DNA from 4 places in the Bradyrhizobium sp. MI1.4 genome. Region 3 is predicted to be linked to each of the others. Evidence: riboswitches for the same ligand, from Rfam matches in the RefSeq annotation. Region 3 holds a riboswitch; each other region holds the start of a gene.

Region 1 (4,973 bases), on a different contig from region 3:
TCTCGTCAGTCGCGGCATTGACGCCGATGTCGTGCTGGCCGAAGGCTCGATGGGTCTGTTCGACGGCGTCGCCGCGCGTGGCGTCTGCGGCACCGGGGCGACCGCCGACATCGCGGAGATGCTGGACTGGCCGGTGCTGCTGGTGATCGATCCCTCAGGACAGGCACAAACGGCGGCCGCGATCGCGGCGGGCCTTCGCGACTACCGCCCCGGTGTGCGCCTTGCAGGCGTCGTGCTCAATCGCGTTGCCAGCCCGCGCCACGAAGCCCTCGTGCGGCGCGCGCTGCTGGATGCCGGCATCGCCGTATTCGGCGCGCTGCCGCGCCATGCCGAGATCAGCCTGCCGAAGCGGCATCTCGGACTGGTGCAGGCCGAGGAGCAGGCGGAAATCGGCAAGCTGATCGACGAGGCCGCGCGCTTCGTTGCCGAGCATGTCGATCTCGACGCGGTGCTGCGTTCGGCGGCCACCTGGTCGCCGCAACCTGCCGCAAGCGGCGTCAACGTGACGCCGCCCGGCCAGCGCATTGCGCTTGCCCGTGATGCCGCGTTCTCCTTCGTCTATCCGCACATGCTGGAAGCGTGGCGCGCGGCGGGTGCGGAGATCTCGACATTCTCGCCGCTCGCCGATGAAGCCCCTGATCCGGTCGCCGATGTGTGCTGGCTGCCTGGCGGCTATCCCGAGCTGCAGGCCGGCAGGATCGCTGCCAATGCGCGCTTCCGCAGCGGATTGCGCGCCTTCGCCGAGACGCGCCCGGTGCACGGCGAATGCGGGGGCTATATGGTGCTGGGCACCGCTTTGACCGACGCCGATGGCATCAGCCACGAGATGACGGGCCTGCTCGGCCTGGAGACGAGCTTTGCCAAGCGCCGCATGCATCTGGGCTATCGTCTGGCCGAGCTCGCCGCGCCGATGCCGGGTCATCAGGCGGGTGCACGCCTGCGTGGCCATGAATTCCACTATTCGACCATAGTCGCGCAGCCCGACACGGCGCTGGCGGTCGTGCACGACGCGACAGGTGCGGTCATTGCCGAGACCGGCTCGCGGCGGGGACAAGCCACCGGCACGTTCTTCCATCTGATCGCGGAGGACCGGTGAGCGGTTTTGTCTCCTTTGTCTCCGCCGGGCCCGGCGATCCCGAGCTGCTCACGCTCAAGGGTGCAGCGCGGCTGCGCGAGGCCGACGTTGTGCTCTATGACGATCTTGCTTCAGGCGCGATCCTCGATCTGGCCCGGCCCGGCGCCAATCTCGTCGCGGTGGGAAAGCGGGCAGGGCGGGCCTCGACCAAGCAGCACCATGTCAACCGCCTGCTGGTCGACTATGCCGTGACAGGCGCGCGCGTGGTGCGATTGAAGTCGGGCGATGCCGGCATCTTTGGCCGGCTTGAGGAGGAGCTCGAGACGCTGCGCGAAGCGGGCATCGGCTACGAGATCATTCCCGGCGTCACCTCGGCCTGTGTCGCCGCCGCGCAAGCCGGCATTCCGCTGACCCGGCGTCACACCTCGCGCCGCGTGCAGTTCGTGACCGGGGCGGACGTCACCGGCGAGCTGCCGCCAGATCTCAATTGGGCGGCGCTGGCCGATCCGGAGGCGACAACCGTGGTCTATATGGGCCGGCGGACGTTTCCGGCGTTGGTCGTCAAATTGATCGAGCACGGGCTCGCCCCAACCACGCCGGCGTTGTTTGCCGAATCGCTCGGCCGTCCCGATGAGCGGCTGGTCCGCACCACCATTTCGGAACTTGCCGAGCAGCTTGCGCGGGGCGGAGCGGCCTCCACGGCGGCCGTCATCCTGTTCGGCGCGCTGGCGGGGAATTATCCGTCATGACTGCCTCGTCCGCCCGTTGCCCCTTGACGCCCGGCCGGCGAAAGAGGCACACAGGAGACGCATGGTGCTCGACGCGGCGCAAAGCGCCGGAGCATAATCGGGAATGGGGATGGGCGGACCCAGTTGCGGCGCCCAAAACCCCAGCCGCCCCCGCGACTGTAAGCGGTGAGGGACTTCGATCAGCCACTGGGCCGCGAGGCCCGGGAAGGCCGGAGACTCCCAGTGAACCGCGAGCCAGGAGACCGGCCGTGCATGTTTTGAGGCCAAGGCCGTCGGGTGTGACGGCAAGAAGGATCTGAGCCATGCATATCGAACCCGGACTAGTCTCGGACGCCAAGCTCGTGCTGAGTTATGCAACCGGCATTGCCGTCGGCGGCGTTGCCTTGAAGCTCGCGGTTGAGACCGTGCGCGAGCAGGGCATCACGTCGTTCGCGGCGCGGACGCTCGCCACCACGGGACTTGTGTTTATCTTCTTCGAGATCCTGCCGCACTTCCCGGTCGGCGTCTCCGAAGTGCACTTCATCCTCGGCTCGACCTTGTTCCTGCTGTTTGGCGCGGCGCCTGCGGCCTTCGGCCTCGCGTTTGGCCTGCTGTTCCAGGGCATCTTCTTCGAGCCGCCCGACTTGCCCCAATATGGCATGAACGTCACCACGCTATTGGTGCCGCTGTTCGGAATCCAGGCGATCGCCACGCGGATCATTTCGAGCAACACGGCCTATGTCGATCTGAAGTACCGCCAGGCGCTGGCGCTTTCGACGACCTATCAGGCGGGCGTCATCGCCTGGGTGGCGTTCTGGGCGATTTATGGCTCCGGCTTCGGCGCGACCAACCTCGCCAACATCGCGACCTTCGCGGCGTCCTATGCGCTGGTCATCGTGATTGAGCCGCTCGCCGATCTCGGCGTGCTGGCGCTGGCAAAGTCGCTGCGCGGCGTCACCGCGCCCGGCCTCGTCACGCCGCGTTTGCACAACGCGGCCTAGAGACAAGCGAACGGGCGGCCATGATGGCCGCCCTTCGCAGCCACCATGCTCACGCTCTCTCTGATAGGCATCGGTTGCGGCGATCCCGAGCAGCTCACGCGTGCCGCGATTACTGCCATCAACGCGGCCGATCTCGTCCTGATCCCCCGCAAGGGGACGGCCAAGTCCGACCTCGCCGATCTCAGGCGGACGATCTGCGCCGATGTGCTCACCAGCGACACGACCCGCATTGCCGAGTTCGATCTGCCCGTGCGGGACGCCGCTGAAGCGGACTATCGCAAGGGCGTGGACGATTGGCATGATGCCGTGGCCGCCGTCTGGTCGCAGACGATCGGGGATCATCTCGAAGGAGAGGGCAAGGTCGCGCTGCTGATCTGGGGCGATCCCTCGCTTTATGATTCCTCGCTGCGCATTGCGCGGCGGCTCAATCCCTCGCCAAAGATCGAGGTCGTGCCCGGCATCACCTCGATCCAGGCGCTGTGTGCGGCGCATGCGTTGCCGCTCAACGACATCGGCGAGCCCTTTCTAGTTTCGACCGGACGCCGCTTGCGCGATGGCGGCTGGCCGCAAGGTGTCGATACCGTGGTGGTGATGCTCGACGGCGGCACGGCATTCGAGTCGCTTGATCCGGCGGGCCTGCACATCTGGTGGGGGGCCTATCTCGGCATGCCCGATCAGATCGTCATGTCCGGCGCGCTGGCCGAGATCGGCCCGCGCATCGTCGCCGTGCGGCAAGAGGCGCGCGAACGGCACGGCTGGATCATGGACAGTTACATCCTCAAGCGCAGGCTGTGAGGCAAGCGAGGCAGCATGCTCCCCGAATGGGTCACCCAACAATGCCCCGACATCTCCGCAGTCCACCGCGAGGCGGCGGTGGCGCGGCAGGCGCAACTGACGAAACCGACCGGCGCGCTCGGCCTGCTCGAGCAGCTCGCGATCGAGCTTGCGGGCCTGCAAGCAACCGAGCAGCCGCGCGCGGCGCGGGTGCCGATCATCATCTTCGCCGGCGATCACGGCATCGTCGCGCAGGGCGTCTCGGCCTATCCGCAGGAAGTGACGATCGCGATGCTGGCGAACTTCGCCTCCGGCGGTGCCGCAATCTCGGTGCTGGCGCGTGAGCTGGGCTCCAGCCTGGAGGTCGTCGACGCCGGCACGCTGGCGCAGGAGGAGATGGCTGGAATCGTGACCGACAAGCCGCGCAGCGGTACGCGCGATTTCAGCGTCGAAGCTGCGCTCACCCCCACGGAGCTGGCATTTGCGTTCGAAGCCGGCCGACGTGCGGTGACGCGCGCACAGGCCGGGCAGCCCGATCTTCTGATCTTCGGCGAGATGGGCATCGGCAACACCACGACATCGGCGGCGATCGCGGCCGGCTTGCTCGGCGTGAGCGCCGCGGAGATCGCGGGCAGCGGTACCGGCATCGACGCGGCCGGCCGTGTGCACAAGGCGCGGGTGATCGACGCTGCAATCGCACGCCATGACGTTGCGGGCGCTGCGCCCGAAAAGATCCTGTGCGCCGTCGGCGGTCTCGAGATCGCCGCCATCTGCGGTGCCGTTATCGCGGCTGCACAGCACCGCATCCCCGTGTTGATCGACGGCTTCATCGTGTCGGTCGCGGCGCTGGCGGCGGTGCGGCTCAACCCTTCGTGCCAGCTGTTCCTGCTGGCCTCGCACCAGTCGGCGGAGCAGGGGCATCGGCTGGTGCTGCGCGCGCTGAACGTGCAGCCGCTGATCAGCCTGGATCTCAGGCTCGGCGAAGGATCGGGCGCGGCCATCGCGCTGCCGCTGGTGCGGTCGGCCTGCGCGCTCCACAACGGCATGGCGACCTTTGCGCAGGCCAATGTGCCTGATCGTCCGGCCTGATCAAATCGTCCGCTGATTGACGGAGACGACGCGCCAGCCGGTCGCGAGCCGGTCAATCCTGGTCAGCGACAGCGGATCGATCATGAAGCGCAGGGCCGCTTGTGGCGTCAGGTCGAGCGCGATGCACAGCGCCGCCCGGATCGTGCCGGAATGCACGACGAGCGTTGCGGCCCCGGTGCCGATCTTCGACAAACCCAGGCGGACCCGCGCGACCTGTTCCTCAAAGCTTTCGCCGCCGGGCGGCCGTCCGCGCGCCGGATCGCTCCAGAACCGTGCATAGGCCTCGCCACCGGTCGCGGCGAGTTC
Region 2 (4,973 bases), 370 kb from region 3:
GTGCCAATTGGCCGCAGCTGATGGGGAGGACAAAATTCCCGTTCATGAAATTGAAAGTGGATCGTCAGTTCGTCGGCGGCTGCGCGAATGGGCCCCTCAAGCGAACGGTGTGCCGCCATATCGTCGATCTAGCCAAAGAGTACAATGTGCGCACCGTCGCCGAAGGTGTGGAGAGCCAGGCTGACCTAATTGCCGTGGCCGAACTCGGCTTCGACCTTGCGCAGGGCCATCTGTTCGGAAAAGCCATGCCACTGAAGCAATTTGCACAGTCATCTTTCAACCCTGCTCCAGCTGGTCTAAAATAGTTGCGAGTGGCTGAGTGCGGCCAAGCGACGCTCACGAGCACCGCCATGCCTACTCGGCACCAGGCATGAGGCTGAGTGCAATTCGGTCTGCAAGGCCAGTGTCGCTCGTCCCGCCGCCACTTCATTTCCCTCCGAAGCTTGTTATACCACAAGCCCGTTTTGGCAAGCCTCCAGCGAGTCCTCCGCGCAGCTAGCGTTGCAGCCATGAGCGAGGCTTGCACAAACCTCCAGTCGGGGTGTGTGACCGGAGGTTTGCCGAGATCCAACGTAGACCTGCGTCCGTTGGCGGTTTTTGCCGTCGCCGGTTGAGGAAGCGTCAGCCTCGCTTGCCCCCGCGCTGACGTGCCAAACAAACCGACGGACGCTTCCAGCGTCAAGTCGCGACTGACTCTCGCAAGAGGGCCCGAGGGCTCGTAGCCTGAAATTGAAGCGACCTGTTGCTGTCGCAGATGCAACACGGTCTCAGACCCGGGACAGCCGAATTGGGCAAATTGCCCAACATTGAGCGCGTCTGCGTTTGGCACGGCATTTGAAAGGGATCGCCCATGGCATCGCTCGCCTAAGGAGTCGGAAGGCATGGCTTACAAGATCGTCGCTTCGCAATGCACCGTTTGTGGCGCATGTGAGTTCGAGTGTCCCAACGCGGCGATCAGTCTGAAGCGCGACATTTACGTTATCGATGCCAAAAAATGTACGGAGTGCGAGGGCCATTGCGACACGCCGCAATGCGCGGTGGTCTGTCCGGTCCCTGACACCTGTGTCCCGTCCAAGACAGGATAGGCAGCCCGCGACCAAAAGGCCTCATCGCTCGATTTCGCGAACGAAGTTGTAGATGTGGGACCTTGAGGAGACCACGACCGCATGGGGCGCATCGAGGTCGATTAACATCGTTATGAGCTTAAGGCGCTGAGCGACTCCGAGGAACCCCTCAAAGGGCTCTGTCGGAGGACACCGTCGAATTTGTCACGAACAAGGACAAGGCCCTCGATGCTCAGTGGCCGCGTTAAGGCCTATCGTCGCTCGCCGCGAGTCGAGGCGAGGCAGACCGGCGTCGAGCGGCCACCGACGCATCGAAGCCGACGCAAAAGTCGCTCAGCACGTGAACACCTAGTGCACCGAGAAGATCATCTTGGCCAACCTCACGGAGCGGTCGACCTCGTGCCTGGTCGCGGGCCCGCCGAACACCAAGGAGCCGACCTGATCATCCGTGCGGTCCTGGAGCAATCCGGCTTTCGAAATTTTTAGGGAGCCTCGTGGGCTGTGACCAAACGGATGCCGGCCGAGGATGATCGCACCTTCCTGACGCGCAGGTTCGAAAAGCTGCTGACGGAAGGTCGCCTCCTCGCGATCACACAGATACCGAAAGCGGCCCGGGTTCGTTCCGGTGGTGGAGCTCAACCGTTACGCGAGCAGGGAGCGAATGCATTTCACAAGCGGAGCCTCCACGGATCAGGGCGTGTTCACCAGGCCGCGAGCAAGACCGTCGTACCCGCCTAGTGCGCTCGTAATCGCTTGGGCAATGTCGCAGCGAGAATCGGTAGGTTGACGCATCGATCCTCGTGCGCATAATTTCAAGCCGTCGCGGTCTCCGGATTTCGTTTGATCCGGAGCTAAGAGGGAAGCCGGTGCAATGCCGGCGCTGCCCCCGCAACTGTAAGCGGCGAGCCGCTGTCCAACGAAGTCACTGAAGCCATGCGGCTTCGGGAAGGCCGGACAGCAGCGACGACCCGTGAGCCAGGAGACCTGCCTCGACAAGATATCGTCCACGGGCGGGGCGTCCCGGTGTGCGCCAAGCAGTTGTCGCTCACGCGATGTTCGCTGTCTGCGTCCGCCATGGCCTTTGCCCCAACATGGGGTCTAAGCTATGTCAATCCTTTCGCTTCCCGTTGCCACACTGGGGACGTCACGCATCGGCCCACGACGCGAACTCAAATTCGCACTCGAGAGCTACTGGGCGGGAAAATCCAGCGAAGCCGAGCTCCTCGAGGCGGGGAGTGGACTTCGTGCCGCTAATTGGGCACGGCAGAAATCCCGCGGTGCGACCGTCATTCCTTCGAATGACTTCTCGCTCTACGACCATGTGCTCGATACCAGCCTAATGGTTGGCGCCATTCCCGACGTTTACGGCTGGAACGAAGGTCCTGTGTCGCTTAAAACCTACTTCACCATGGCGCGTGGCGCTCAAGACGGTGGTCACGCTCAGCATGGGCCCGGCGTAGCCGCACAGGAGATGACGAAGTGGTTCGATACGAACTACCACTACATGGTGCCGGAATTTCACCAGGATCAGATCTTTAAGTATGCCTCTCGGAAGCCGATCGAGGAATATGAGGAGGCAAGAAGCCTCGGTTATCAGACGCGGCCCGTCCTAGTGGGCCCAGTCACTTTCCTGAAGCTCGGCAAAAGCGTAAATCCCGCATTCAATCCGCTGTCGCTGCTTGATCGACTCCTCCCCGTCTATGTCGATGTTCTCCGCGAACTAGCCTCGCGCGGCGCTGAATGGGTTCAGCTCGACGAGCCATGCCTAGTGATGGACGTCGACGAAGCATCTCGGGCCGCTGTCCGCCGGGCCTATGCTCATTTCGCTAAGGCCGTGCCGGCCCTTAAAATCATGGTGGCCACATACTTCGGGGGTGTCGGCGACAATCTTGAAACAGTCTTGGCCTTGCCCGTTGCCGGGGTTCATGTCGACCTGGTTCGTGCACCTGACCAGTTGGACGCGATTGTCGCCAGAGCAGGTAGAGATCTCGTGGTCTCGCTCGGTGTCGTTGATGGTCGCAACGTGTGGCGCTCTAATCTGCCGGCGCTACTCGACCAACTTGCTCCTATGGTCAAAAAACTGGGCAGGGACCGTGTTCAGATTGCCCCCTCCTGCTCGCTGCTTCATGTTCCGACCGACATTGAACTAGAGATCGATCTCGATCCCAATCTGAAGACGTGGTTGGCGTTCTCAGTGCAGAAGATCAAGGAACTTTCGATATTGGGCAAAGCGCTGGCTGGCCATGCTGCCGACGTGACCGATGAACTCACGCTCTCAGAGGATGCATCCGTCACCCGCGAAACATCGCCGAAGATCCACAGTGCGAACGTCGCCGGACGAATGGCCGCGATCGACGATAGCATGCGTCGCCGTCGCAGTGCGTTCACCCAGCGCGCCGACGTCCAGCGCGTCGCCTTCGCATTGCCGATGTTTCCAACCACAACCATCGGATCCTTTCCGCAAACGGCGGACGTCCGCAATGCGCGTGCAGCTCATGCGCGGGGAGCGCTGAATGACACGCAGTACGAGCAGCTTCTGAAAGCGGAGACAGCCCATACCGTGCATTGGCAGGAAGATATCGGCCTGGACGTGCTCGTACACGGTGAGTTCGAGCGCAATGACATGGTTCAATACTTTGGCGAGCAGCTGTTGGGTTTCGCATTCACCAAGCACGGCTGGGTTCAGTCTTATGGCTCGCGGTGCGTTCGTCCTCCTATCCTGTTTGGAGATGTCTCCCGCCCGAAGCCCATGACCGTTAAATGGTGGCGACATGCGCAGTCTCTGACCAAAAAACCCGTCAAGGCTATGCTGACCGGACCGGTGACGATCCTGAACTGGTCGTTTGTCCGTGACGACATCCCGCGGAGCGAGACATGCCGACAGATCGCTCTCGCGATCCGAGACGAGGTCATCGACCTTGAGGCGGCTGGAGCGACCATGATCCAGATCGACGAGGCTGCGTTGCGGGAGGGATTGCCACTGCGCAAATCGCAGTGGAAGGACTATCTAGATTGGGCAGTGGACAGTTTCCGTGTTTGCTCCTCCGCTGTCGCTGACGGAACTCAGATCCATACGCACATGTGCTATTCCGAGTTCAACGAAATCATCGATGCGATCGCAGCAATGGATGCCGACGTCATTTCAATCGAGGCGTCGCGCTCCAAAATGGAATTGCTCGACGCTTTCAAGAGCTACAAATATCCTAATGAAATCGGGCCGGGCGTCTATGACATTCATTCACCGCGCATTCCCGCAGCAGCCGAGATCAAGCAGCTGATTGTGTTGGCGCGGCAGCGGGTTTCCGATCGGCAGCTCTGGATCAATCCCGACTGCGGACTGAAAACTCGAAGATGGGAGGAGGTGCGTCCCGCGCTCGTCAATATGGTGGCCGCCGCACGCGAGTTGCGGGCCGAGGCATGATCGTACGGAGCGTGTCGCCAACCTATCTGTGAATAAGATGAACGCGCTTTGGGAGCTCGCGATAACCTTGCGAGCTTCCAAAGTTTCCAGCGCCTACGAATGCCGGTTTGCCCCGGCGGAGGCGATCGCATACAGCGGCGACAAGCTCGAATCCGGCGGACGACCGCATGCCGGCCATACCGATTAGGTGACATATTCCCAGTCACTTGCGCTCGACGCGAACCACGATCCTATCGCTTCATTTATCCATCCCATGGATGCGTCCCATCACAACAATCTATTTTACCGCCCTTGCGGAATTTCATACCTAATTTGCGCCTTCGCGCGGTCTTCGGGAAGATTTGCTGGTATTCGGCGGTGCCAAAATACTGGCGCGTGACGGCAAACTGACGGTTGAGTTTCAGGGCTCGGCAGTCAAACCGCCTGCGCGATGGATCCCAGCTCCGTCAAGGCGCTGCCCGTGCCAACCGGACAGCTGGCAAGTGGTG
Region 3 (4,973 bases):
CACAACATTGGCCTTGCAATCGACAATGTCGGTGCCAATTGGCCGCAGCTGATGGGGAGGACAAAATTCCCGTTCATGAAATTGAAAGTGGATCGTCAGTTCGTCGGCGGCTGCGCGAATGGGCCCCTCAAGCGAACGGTGTGCCGCCATATCGTCGATCTAGCCAAAGAGTACAATGTGCGCACCGTCGCCGAAGGTGTGGAGAGCCAGGCTGACCTAATTGCCGTGGCCGAACTCGGCTTCGACCTTGCGCAGGGCCATCTGTTCGGAAAAGCCATGCCACTGAAGCAATTTGCACAGTCATCTTTCAACCCTGCTCCAGCTGGTCTAAAATAGTTGCGAGTGGCTGAGTGCGGCCAAGCGACGCTCACGAGCACCGCCATGCCTACTCGGCACCAGGCATGAGGCTGAGTGCAATTCGGTCTGCAAGGCCAGTGTCGCTCGTCCCGCCGCCACTTCATTTCCCTCCGAAGCTTGTTATACCACAAGCCCGTTTTGGCAAGCCTCCAGCGAGTCCTCCGCGCAGCTAGCGTTGCAGCCATGAGCGAGGCTTGCACAAACCTCCAGTCGGGGTGTGTGACCGGAGGTTTGCCGAGATCCAACGTAGACCTGCGTCCGTTGGCGGTTTTTGCCGTCGCCGGTTGAGGAAGCGTCAGCCTCGCTTGCCCCCGCGCTGACGTGCCAAACAAACCGACGGACGCTTCCAGCGTCAAGTCGCGACTGACTCTCGCAAGAGGGCCCGAGGGCTCGTAGCCTGAAATTGAAGCGACCTGTTGCTGTCGCAGATGCAACACGGTCTCAGACCCGGGACAGCCGAATTGGGCAAATTGCCCAACATTGAGCGCGTCTGCGTTTGGCACGGCATTTGAAAGGGATCGCCCATGGCATCGCTCGCCTAAGGAGTCGGAAGGCATGGCTTACAAGATCGTCGCTTCGCAATGCACCGTTTGTGGCGCATGTGAGTTCGAGTGTCCCAACGCGGCGATCAGTCTGAAGCGCGACATTTACGTTATCGATGCCAAAAAATGTACGGAGTGCGAGGGCCATTGCGACACGCCGCAATGCGCGGTGGTCTGTCCGGTCCCTGACACCTGTGTCCCGTCCAAGACAGGATAGGCAGCCCGCGACCAAAAGGCCTCATCGCTCGATTTCGCGAACGAAGTTGTAGATGTGGGACCTTGAGGAGACCACGACCGCATGGGGCGCATCGAGGTCGATTAACATCGTTATGAGCTTAAGGCGCTGAGCGACTCCGAGGAACCCCTCAAAGGGCTCTGTCGGAGGACACCGTCGAATTTGTCACGAACAAGGACAAGGCCCTCGATGCTCAGTGGCCGCGTTAAGGCCTATCGTCGCTCGCCGCGAGTCGAGGCGAGGCAGACCGGCGTCGAGCGGCCACCGACGCATCGAAGCCGACGCAAAAGTCGCTCAGCACGTGAACACCTAGTGCACCGAGAAGATCATCTTGGCCAACCTCACGGAGCGGTCGACCTCGTGCCTGGTCGCGGGCCCGCCGAACACCAAGGAGCCGACCTGATCATCCGTGCGGTCCTGGAGCAATCCGGCTTTCGAAATTTTTAGGGAGCCTCGTGGGCTGTGACCAAACGGATGCCGGCCGAGGATGATCGCACCTTCCTGACGCGCAGGTTCGAAAAGCTGCTGACGGAAGGTCGCCTCCTCGCGATCACACAGATACCGAAAGCGGCCCGGGTTCGTTCCGGTGGTGGAGCTCAACCGTTACGCGAGCAGGGAGCGAATGCATTTCACAAGCGGAGCCTCCACGGATCAGGGCGTGTTCACCAGGCCGCGAGCAAGACCGTCGTACCCGCCTAGTGCGCTCGTAATCGCTTGGGCAATGTCGCAGCGAGAATCGGTAGGTTGACGCATCGATCCTCGTGCGCATAATTTCAAGCCGTCGCGGTCTCCGGATTTCGTTTGATCCGGAGCTAAGAGGGAAGCCGGTGCAATGCCGGCGCTGCCCCCGCAACTGTAAGCGGCGAGCCGCTGTCCAACGAAGTCACTGAAGCCATGCGGCTTCGGGAAGGCCGGACAGCAGCGACGACCCGTGAGCCAGGAGACCTGCCTCGACAAGATATCGTCCACGGGCGGGGCGTCCCGGTGTGCGCCAAGCAGTTGTCGCTCACGCGATGTTCGCTGTCTGCGTCCGCCATGGCCTTTGCCCCAACATGGGGTCTAAGCTATGTCAATCCTTTCGCTTCCCGTTGCCACACTGGGGACGTCACGCATCGGCCCACGACGCGAACTCAAATTCGCACTCGAGAGCTACTGGGCGGGAAAATCCAGCGAAGCCGAGCTCCTCGAGGCGGGGAGTGGACTTCGTGCCGCTAATTGGGCACGGCAGAAATCCCGCGGTGCGACCGTCATTCCTTCGAATGACTTCTCGCTCTACGACCATGTGCTCGATACCAGCCTAATGGTTGGCGCCATTCCCGACGTTTACGGCTGGAACGAAGGTCCTGTGTCGCTTAAAACCTACTTCACCATGGCGCGTGGCGCTCAAGACGGTGGTCACGCTCAGCATGGGCCCGGCGTAGCCGCACAGGAGATGACGAAGTGGTTCGATACGAACTACCACTACATGGTGCCGGAATTTCACCAGGATCAGATCTTTAAGTATGCCTCTCGGAAGCCGATCGAGGAATATGAGGAGGCAAGAAGCCTCGGTTATCAGACGCGGCCCGTCCTAGTGGGCCCAGTCACTTTCCTGAAGCTCGGCAAAAGCGTAAATCCCGCATTCAATCCGCTGTCGCTGCTTGATCGACTCCTCCCCGTCTATGTCGATGTTCTCCGCGAACTAGCCTCGCGCGGCGCTGAATGGGTTCAGCTCGACGAGCCATGCCTAGTGATGGACGTCGACGAAGCATCTCGGGCCGCTGTCCGCCGGGCCTATGCTCATTTCGCTAAGGCCGTGCCGGCCCTTAAAATCATGGTGGCCACATACTTCGGGGGTGTCGGCGACAATCTTGAAACAGTCTTGGCCTTGCCCGTTGCCGGGGTTCATGTCGACCTGGTTCGTGCACCTGACCAGTTGGACGCGATTGTCGCCAGAGCAGGTAGAGATCTCGTGGTCTCGCTCGGTGTCGTTGATGGTCGCAACGTGTGGCGCTCTAATCTGCCGGCGCTACTCGACCAACTTGCTCCTATGGTCAAAAAACTGGGCAGGGACCGTGTTCAGATTGCCCCCTCCTGCTCGCTGCTTCATGTTCCGACCGACATTGAACTAGAGATCGATCTCGATCCCAATCTGAAGACGTGGTTGGCGTTCTCAGTGCAGAAGATCAAGGAACTTTCGATATTGGGCAAAGCGCTGGCTGGCCATGCTGCCGACGTGACCGATGAACTCACGCTCTCAGAGGATGCATCCGTCACCCGCGAAACATCGCCGAAGATCCACAGTGCGAACGTCGCCGGACGAATGGCCGCGATCGACGATAGCATGCGTCGCCGTCGCAGTGCGTTCACCCAGCGCGCCGACGTCCAGCGCGTCGCCTTCGCATTGCCGATGTTTCCAACCACAACCATCGGATCCTTTCCGCAAACGGCGGACGTCCGCAATGCGCGTGCAGCTCATGCGCGGGGAGCGCTGAATGACACGCAGTACGAGCAGCTTCTGAAAGCGGAGACAGCCCATACCGTGCATTGGCAGGAAGATATCGGCCTGGACGTGCTCGTACACGGTGAGTTCGAGCGCAATGACATGGTTCAATACTTTGGCGAGCAGCTGTTGGGTTTCGCATTCACCAAGCACGGCTGGGTTCAGTCTTATGGCTCGCGGTGCGTTCGTCCTCCTATCCTGTTTGGAGATGTCTCCCGCCCGAAGCCCATGACCGTTAAATGGTGGCGACATGCGCAGTCTCTGACCAAAAAACCCGTCAAGGCTATGCTGACCGGACCGGTGACGATCCTGAACTGGTCGTTTGTCCGTGACGACATCCCGCGGAGCGAGACATGCCGACAGATCGCTCTCGCGATCCGAGACGAGGTCATCGACCTTGAGGCGGCTGGAGCGACCATGATCCAGATCGACGAGGCTGCGTTGCGGGAGGGATTGCCACTGCGCAAATCGCAGTGGAAGGACTATCTAGATTGGGCAGTGGACAGTTTCCGTGTTTGCTCCTCCGCTGTCGCTGACGGAACTCAGATCCATACGCACATGTGCTATTCCGAGTTCAACGAAATCATCGATGCGATCGCAGCAATGGATGCCGACGTCATTTCAATCGAGGCGTCGCGCTCCAAAATGGAATTGCTCGACGCTTTCAAGAGCTACAAATATCCTAATGAAATCGGGCCGGGCGTCTATGACATTCATTCACCGCGCATTCCCGCAGCAGCCGAGATCAAGCAGCTGATTGTGTTGGCGCGGCAGCGGGTTTCCGATCGGCAGCTCTGGATCAATCCCGACTGCGGACTGAAAACTCGAAGATGGGAGGAGGTGCGTCCCGCGCTCGTCAATATGGTGGCCGCCGCACGCGAGTTGCGGGCCGAGGCATGATCGTACGGAGCGTGTCGCCAACCTATCTGTGAATAAGATGAACGCGCTTTGGGAGCTCGCGATAACCTTGCGAGCTTCCAAAGTTTCCAGCGCCTACGAATGCCGGTTTGCCCCGGCGGAGGCGATCGCATACAGCGGCGACAAGCTCGAATCCGGCGGACGACCGCATGCCGGCCATACCGATTAGGTGACATATTCCCAGTCACTTGCGCTCGACGCGAACCACGATCCTATCGCTTCATTTATCCATCCCATGGATGCGTCCCATCACAACAATCTATTTTACCGCCCTTGCGGAATTTCATACCTAATTTGCGCCTTCGCGCGGTCTTCGGGAAGATTTGCTGGTATTCGGCGGTGCCAAAATACTGGCGCGTGACGGCAAACTGACGGTTGAGTTTCAGGGCTCGGCAGTCAAACCGCCTGCGCGATGGATCCCAGCTCCGTCAAGGCGCTG
Region 4 (4,973 bases), on a different contig from region 3:
CCGCGCGGCTCGCGCGAGACTGCGTTCGCCTCGACGGCATGGTGCAGTCGCAAGGCTGGACGCTCGTTGGCGGGACGCAGCTGTTTCGTCTCTACGAGACGCCTGACGCGCCTGCCGCGCAGGAGAAGCTGGCGCGTCGCCATATCTGGTCTCGCGTGTTCGCGCGAGAGCCGACATGGCTGCGCCTCGGGCTTCCGGGCAGCGAATCCGAATGGACCCGCCTGGCCGACACTCTAGCGCGCTAGAGCGAGCAGGCCGTCGACATCGAGATGGGCTTCGATGTGATCGGCGAGCGCATCGAGCGCGCTCTCGACCCTTGCGTGATAGGGCTCGTCGCCGGCGGGAATGTCGAGCTTCGCCAAAAAGGCCTTGCGGAAATCATCCGACGTGAACAGGCCGTGCAGATAGCTGCCCTGCACGCGTCCGTCGCGCGAGATCGCGCCTTCCGGTTCGCCATTCAGCCTTGCGAATGGCCGCGCGCGATCCGGCCCATCAGTGCGGCCGATGTGGATTTCATAAGCCTCGATCGGCTGATTGGTGGCGGCATGCAGCGCCGCGACGCGTGTCAACGTCTTCTCCGAGCTCATCACCGTTTCCACATCCAGAAGTCCGAGACCCGGTGTGTCGCCGGCGGGGCCCTCGATCCCCTCGGGATCAGCGACGCTGCGTCCGAGCATCTGATAGCCGCCGCAGAGGCCGAGCACATGGCCGCCTCTGCGGTAATGCGCCAGGAGATCGATGTCCCAGCCCTGCGCGCGCAGAAAGGCGAGGTCGCCACGAGTGGATTTCGAGCCGGGAATGATGACGAGGCGCACGTCGCCGGGAATGGCCTCGCCCGGCCGCACCATCACGAGATCGACGCCAGGCTCGAGCTTGAGCGGATCGAGATCGTCGAAATTGGCGATTCGCGACAGCGCGAGACAGGCGATCTTGCATTGGCCCGGTTTGCGCGCATCGCTCAGGCCCAGCGCATCCTCGGCCGGCAGCTCGCCGGCGCGCGCGAACCAGGGCAGCACGCCGAGGCCGCGCCATGCGGTCTTTTCTTCGATTAGTCTGTAGCCGTCGTCGAACAATGTGGGATCGCCGCGGAACTTGTTGATGACAAATCCCTGGATCATCGCGGCATCGTCCGGGTCGATCACCGTCTTGATGCCGACGAGTTGCGCGATGACACCGCCGCGGTTGATGTCGCCAACCAGCACGACCGGCACGTCGGCCTTGCGCGCAAAACCCATATTGGCGATGTCGGCCTTGCGCAGGTTCACTTCGGCCGGACTGCCGGCACCCTCCACCAGAACGAGATCGGCGCGCGCCTTCAGCCGCTCGAAGCTCTCCAGCACGGCGCCCATCAATGACGGTTTCATCGCCGCATATTCACGCGCACGCGCGGTCGCGATGCGTTTTCCTTGCACGATCACCTGCGCGCCGACATCGGTCTCGGGCTTGAGCAGCACCGGGTTCATGTCGGTGTGCGGCTCGACGCCGGCGGCGAGCGCCTGGAGTGCCTGGGCGCGGCCGATCTCGCCGCCGTCAACGGTGACGGCTGCATTGTTCGACATGTTCTGCGGCTTGAACGGGACCACGCGCAGGCCGCGTCGCACAAAGGCGCGTGCGAGGCCGGCAACGATGAGCGACTTGCCCACGTCCGAGCCGGCTCCCTGGATCATCAATGCGCGCGCCATCGCGAGTTTCTTAGAACTCGACGCCGGCTTGCGCCTTGATGCCCGAGCGGAAGGGATGCTTGACCAGCGTCATCTCGGTGACGAGATCGGCGATCTCGATCAGCTCGTCCTTGGCGTTGCGGCCGGTGAGCACGACATGCGTCATCGGCGGCTTCTGCGTCGTGAGGAATTCGACGACCTCCGCGATGTCAAGATAGTCGTAGCGCAGCGCGATGTTGATCTCGTCGAGCACGACCATGCGGAGATTCTGGTCGAGGATCAGCTCCTTGGCCTTCTCCCAGCCGGCGCGCGCGGCGGCGATGTCGCGGGCGCGGTCCTGCGTCTCCCAGGTAAAACCCTCGCCCATGGCGTGGAATTGGCATAGGTCGCCGAAATGGCCGGTCAGCATGCGGCGCTCGCCGGTGTCCCAGGCGCCCTTGATGAACTGCACGACCGCGCAGGGGAAGCCATGGGCGACGCAGCGGACGATCATGCCGAAGGCCGAAGAGGACTTGCCCTTGCCGGCCCCGGTGTGGACGATGATCAGGCCCTTTTCGCCGCTCTTGGTCGCCATGATCTTGTCGCGGGCGACCTTCTTCTTCGCCATTTTCGAGGCGTGGCGGGCGTCGGTTTCGTCGGCCGTCTGGGTATCCGGTTCGGGCGTCATCGGACGGGGTCCTTCGGCTTGACAAGAGGCGGTCGGGGGCAAATGGTGGCCCGGCGTTGGTTCCTGTCCTACGACAGGCGAAGAGGGAATGCGATAGGGTCCGAATCGGCAAGATTTGGTTCCAAAATGCAGCCGCCCCCGCGACCGTGACCGGAGAGATGCCCGAAGCCACTGATCCCCTGGGGATCGGGAAGGCGGGGATCGAAGGGGAAACCCTGCTCCGCAAGCCGGGAGACCTGCCAACGCGGACGATTTTGGACCGGCGGACGGGGTGTTCCGCGACGGGGAAACGGGCCTTCGCAAGAACGGTTCGTGGGCCTCATCGCTTCCCGCTGTTTATTCTGGAAGAAGCGATGACCGTCACACTTCATGTCTGCATTACCTGCCGCGCCGGCGAGACACTTGGCGAAGGCGAGACGACGCCCGGCAAGCGCCTGCATGGCGCGATCCTCGAGGCCGGCGTGCCCGACGGCGTCAGCGTGGTTCCCGTCGAATGCCTGTCTGCATGCAACCAGGGTTGCTCCGTCGCGCTCAGCGCGCCCGGCCGCTGGTCCTATGTCTATGGCCGTCTGTCGGATGCGAATGCGAGCGATGTGGTCGCGGGCGCCGCGGCCTATGCGGCCGCGCCCGACGGCCTCGTGCCCTGGCGCAGCCGCCCGGAGATATTCCGCAAGCAATCGCTTGCCCGCATTCCCCCCATTTCCCCCTTGGCCGTCGTGCCGGAGGCCGCCGAATGAATTCGCTCGCAAAAGTCCCGGTCACGGTCGTCACGGGCTTTCTCGGCTCCGGCAAGACCACGCTGATCCAGCATCTGCTTGCCAATGCCAACGGCAAGAAGCTCGCGGTGCTCGTCAACGAGTTCGGCAGCGAGGGCGTCGATGGCGAGATTCTGAAATCCTGCGCCGATGCGAATTGCCCGGAAGAGAACATCATCGAGCTCGCCAATGGCTGCATCTGCTGCACCGTCGCCGACGATTTTATTCCGACCATGGAGAAGCTGCTGTCGCGGGCCGTCAAGCCCGATCACATCCTGATCGAGACCTCGGGCCTGGCGCTGCCCAAGCCGTTGCTCAAGGCGTTCGATTGGCCGGAGATCCGTTCGCGCATCACGGTCGACGGCGTGATCGCGCTGGCCGACGCCGAAGCTGTCGCCGCGGGCCGTTTTGCGCCCGACCCTGACGCCGTCGAAGCGCAGCGCGCGGCGGACGGCAATCTCGACCATGAGACGCCACTGTCGGAAGTGTTTGAGGACCAGATCGCCTGCGCCGACATCGTGCTGCTGACCAAGGCCGATCTTGCGGGCGCGGCAGGCCTCGAAGCAGCCAAGGCGGCGATCACCGCCGAGATGTCGCGCCGCGTGCCGATGCTGGCGATCACCGACGGCGCGATCGACGCGCGCCTCATCCTCGGCCTCGGTGCTGCCGCCGAGAACGATCTCGCCGCGCGTCCCTCGCATCACGACGGCGAAGAGGATCACGAGCACGACGATTTTGCGTCCGTCGTGATCGATCTTCCTGAGGTCACCGATATCGAAGCGCTGGTTGCATCCGTTCAGCGTCTGGCGCGCGAGCAGAATGTGCTGCGCGTCAAGGGTTACATCGCGGTGCAAGGCAAGCCGATGCGCCTCTTGCTGCAAGCGGTGGGCGAGCGCGTGCGCCACCAGTTCGACCAGCCCTGGGGCGCGGGTGCGAGGCAGTCAAAGCTGGTCGTGATCGGCGAGCACGGCGATATCGACGAGGCCGCGATCAAGGCGGGACTCGGTCTTTCAGGATCCGGTATCTGATGCACGTCGTCTTCCGCGAGAGCCGCGGTCTCGAGGAGACCGCGATACCAAGGGACATTGGCCAGGACCCGGCCGATCTCGTGGTGCTCTCGTATTCGGATTCCGATCTTGCCGCGTTCGCGGCCGGCTGGCGCCGTGGCCGCGACAGCCTGCCGTCGCTGCGGCTCGTCAATCTCGCAGAACTTCGTCATCCGCTCTCGGTCGACACCTATGTCGAACGCACGCTTGCGCACGCGCGCGGCATTCTCGTGCGTTTGATCGGCGGGGAATCCTATTGGCCGTATGGGCTCGCGGCCCTGCAGCAGCTGGCGAAGGAGCGCGGCATCGTGCTGGCCGTGCTGCCGGCCGACGGCCGCGACGATACGCGGCTGGACGCGTATTCGACCCTGCCGGTCTCGACGTTGCGGCGGCTCAAGGTGCTCTGCGACACCGGCGGCCCCGTCCCATCGCAAGCCGCGATCGCGCAGCTTGCGCTGGCTTCGGGCCTCTATGCGGGACCTGTTATCGGCGACATGACCGTGCCCGAGATGGGCTTTTACGATCCCGCGCGCGGCGTCATTGCCGCGCCGGCGTCGGGTGAGGGCAGGCCGCGCGCGCTCGTGGCCTTCTATCGCTCCTATCTCACCGCTGCCGACACCGGCCCGGTCGATGCCCTGATCGCCGCATTGCGCGAGAAGGGGTTCGACGCGTTTGGTGTCTTCGTTACCTCGCTGAAGGCTCCAGGCGTTGCAGATTGGTTGCGCGGATATCTCGCGCAAAATCCTCCGGCCGCGATCGTCAATGCGACCGCGTTCTCGGCGATGGGCGACGACGGCACGACGCCGTTCGACGCCGCATCCTGCCCCGTGTTCCAGGTCGCGCT

Evidence for each region. A riboswitch is a leader RNA that binds a small molecule or an ion and turns the genes downstream of it on or off. The one in region 3 is predicted to bind cobalamin.
Region 1: linked by a shared signal. The riboswitch ahead of AC0L23_RS24390 (energy-coupling factor ABC transporter permease) and the one ahead of metE (5-methyltetrahydropteroyltriglutamate--homocysteine S-methyltransferase) in region 3 are both predicted to bind cobalamin.
Region 2: linked by a shared signal. The riboswitch ahead of metE (5-methyltetrahydropteroyltriglutamate--homocysteine S-methyltransferase) and the one ahead of metE (5-methyltetrahydropteroyltriglutamate--homocysteine S-methyltransferase) in region 3 are both predicted to bind cobalamin.
Region 4: linked by a shared signal. The riboswitch ahead of AC0L23_RS24325 (DUF1636 family protein) and the one ahead of metE (5-methyltetrahydropteroyltriglutamate--homocysteine S-methyltransferase) in region 3 are both predicted to bind cobalamin.

The regions. Positions count from the first base shown of each region.
Region 1 is NZ_JBVVPP010000025.1:33,592-38,564, forward strand. It holds gene AC0L23_RS24380 (cobyrinate a,c-diamide synthase) at 1-1,096, shown strand, start outside; gene cobA (uroporphyrinogen-III C-methyltransferase) at 1,093-1,824, shown strand; cobalamin riboswitch at 1,870-2,089, shown strand; gene AC0L23_RS24390 (energy-coupling factor ABC transporter permease) at 2,127-2,804, shown strand; gene cobF (precorrin-6A synthase (deacetylating)) at 2,850-3,599, shown strand; gene cobT (nicotinate-nucleotide--dimethylbenzimidazole phosphoribosyltransferase) at 3,615-4,667, shown strand; gene AC0L23_RS24405 (histidine phosphatase family protein) at 4,668-4,973, opposite strand, start outside.
Region 2 is NZ_JBVVPP010000002.1:24,350-29,322, reverse strand. It holds gene AC0L23_RS02510 (EAL domain-containing response regulator) at 1-305, shown strand, start outside; gene AC0L23_RS02505 (4Fe-4S binding protein) at 882-1,085, shown strand; cobalamin riboswitch at 1,871-2,070, shown strand; gene metE (5-methyltetrahydropteroyltriglutamate--homocysteine S-methyltransferase) at 2,170-4,485, shown strand.
Region 3 is NZ_JBVVPP010000002.1:395,996-400,968, forward strand. It holds gene AC0L23_RS04155 (EAL domain-containing response regulator) at 1-336, shown strand, start outside; gene AC0L23_RS04160 (4Fe-4S binding protein) at 913-1,116, shown strand; cobalamin riboswitch at 1,902-2,101, shown strand; gene metE (5-methyltetrahydropteroyltriglutamate--homocysteine S-methyltransferase) at 2,201-4,516, shown strand.
Region 4 is NZ_JBVVPP010000025.1:19,719-24,691, forward strand. It holds gene cobD (threonine-phosphate decarboxylase CobD) at 1-245, shown strand, start outside; gene AC0L23_RS24315 (cobyric acid synthase) at 234-1,682, opposite strand; gene cobO (cob(I)yrinic acid a,c-diamide adenosyltransferase) at 1,693-2,328, opposite strand; cobalamin riboswitch at 2,369-2,586, shown strand; gene AC0L23_RS24325 (DUF1636 family protein) at 2,682-3,065, shown strand; gene cobW (cobalamin biosynthesis protein CobW) at 3,062-4,111, shown strand; gene cobN (cobaltochelatase subunit CobN) at 4,111-4,973, shown strand, end outside.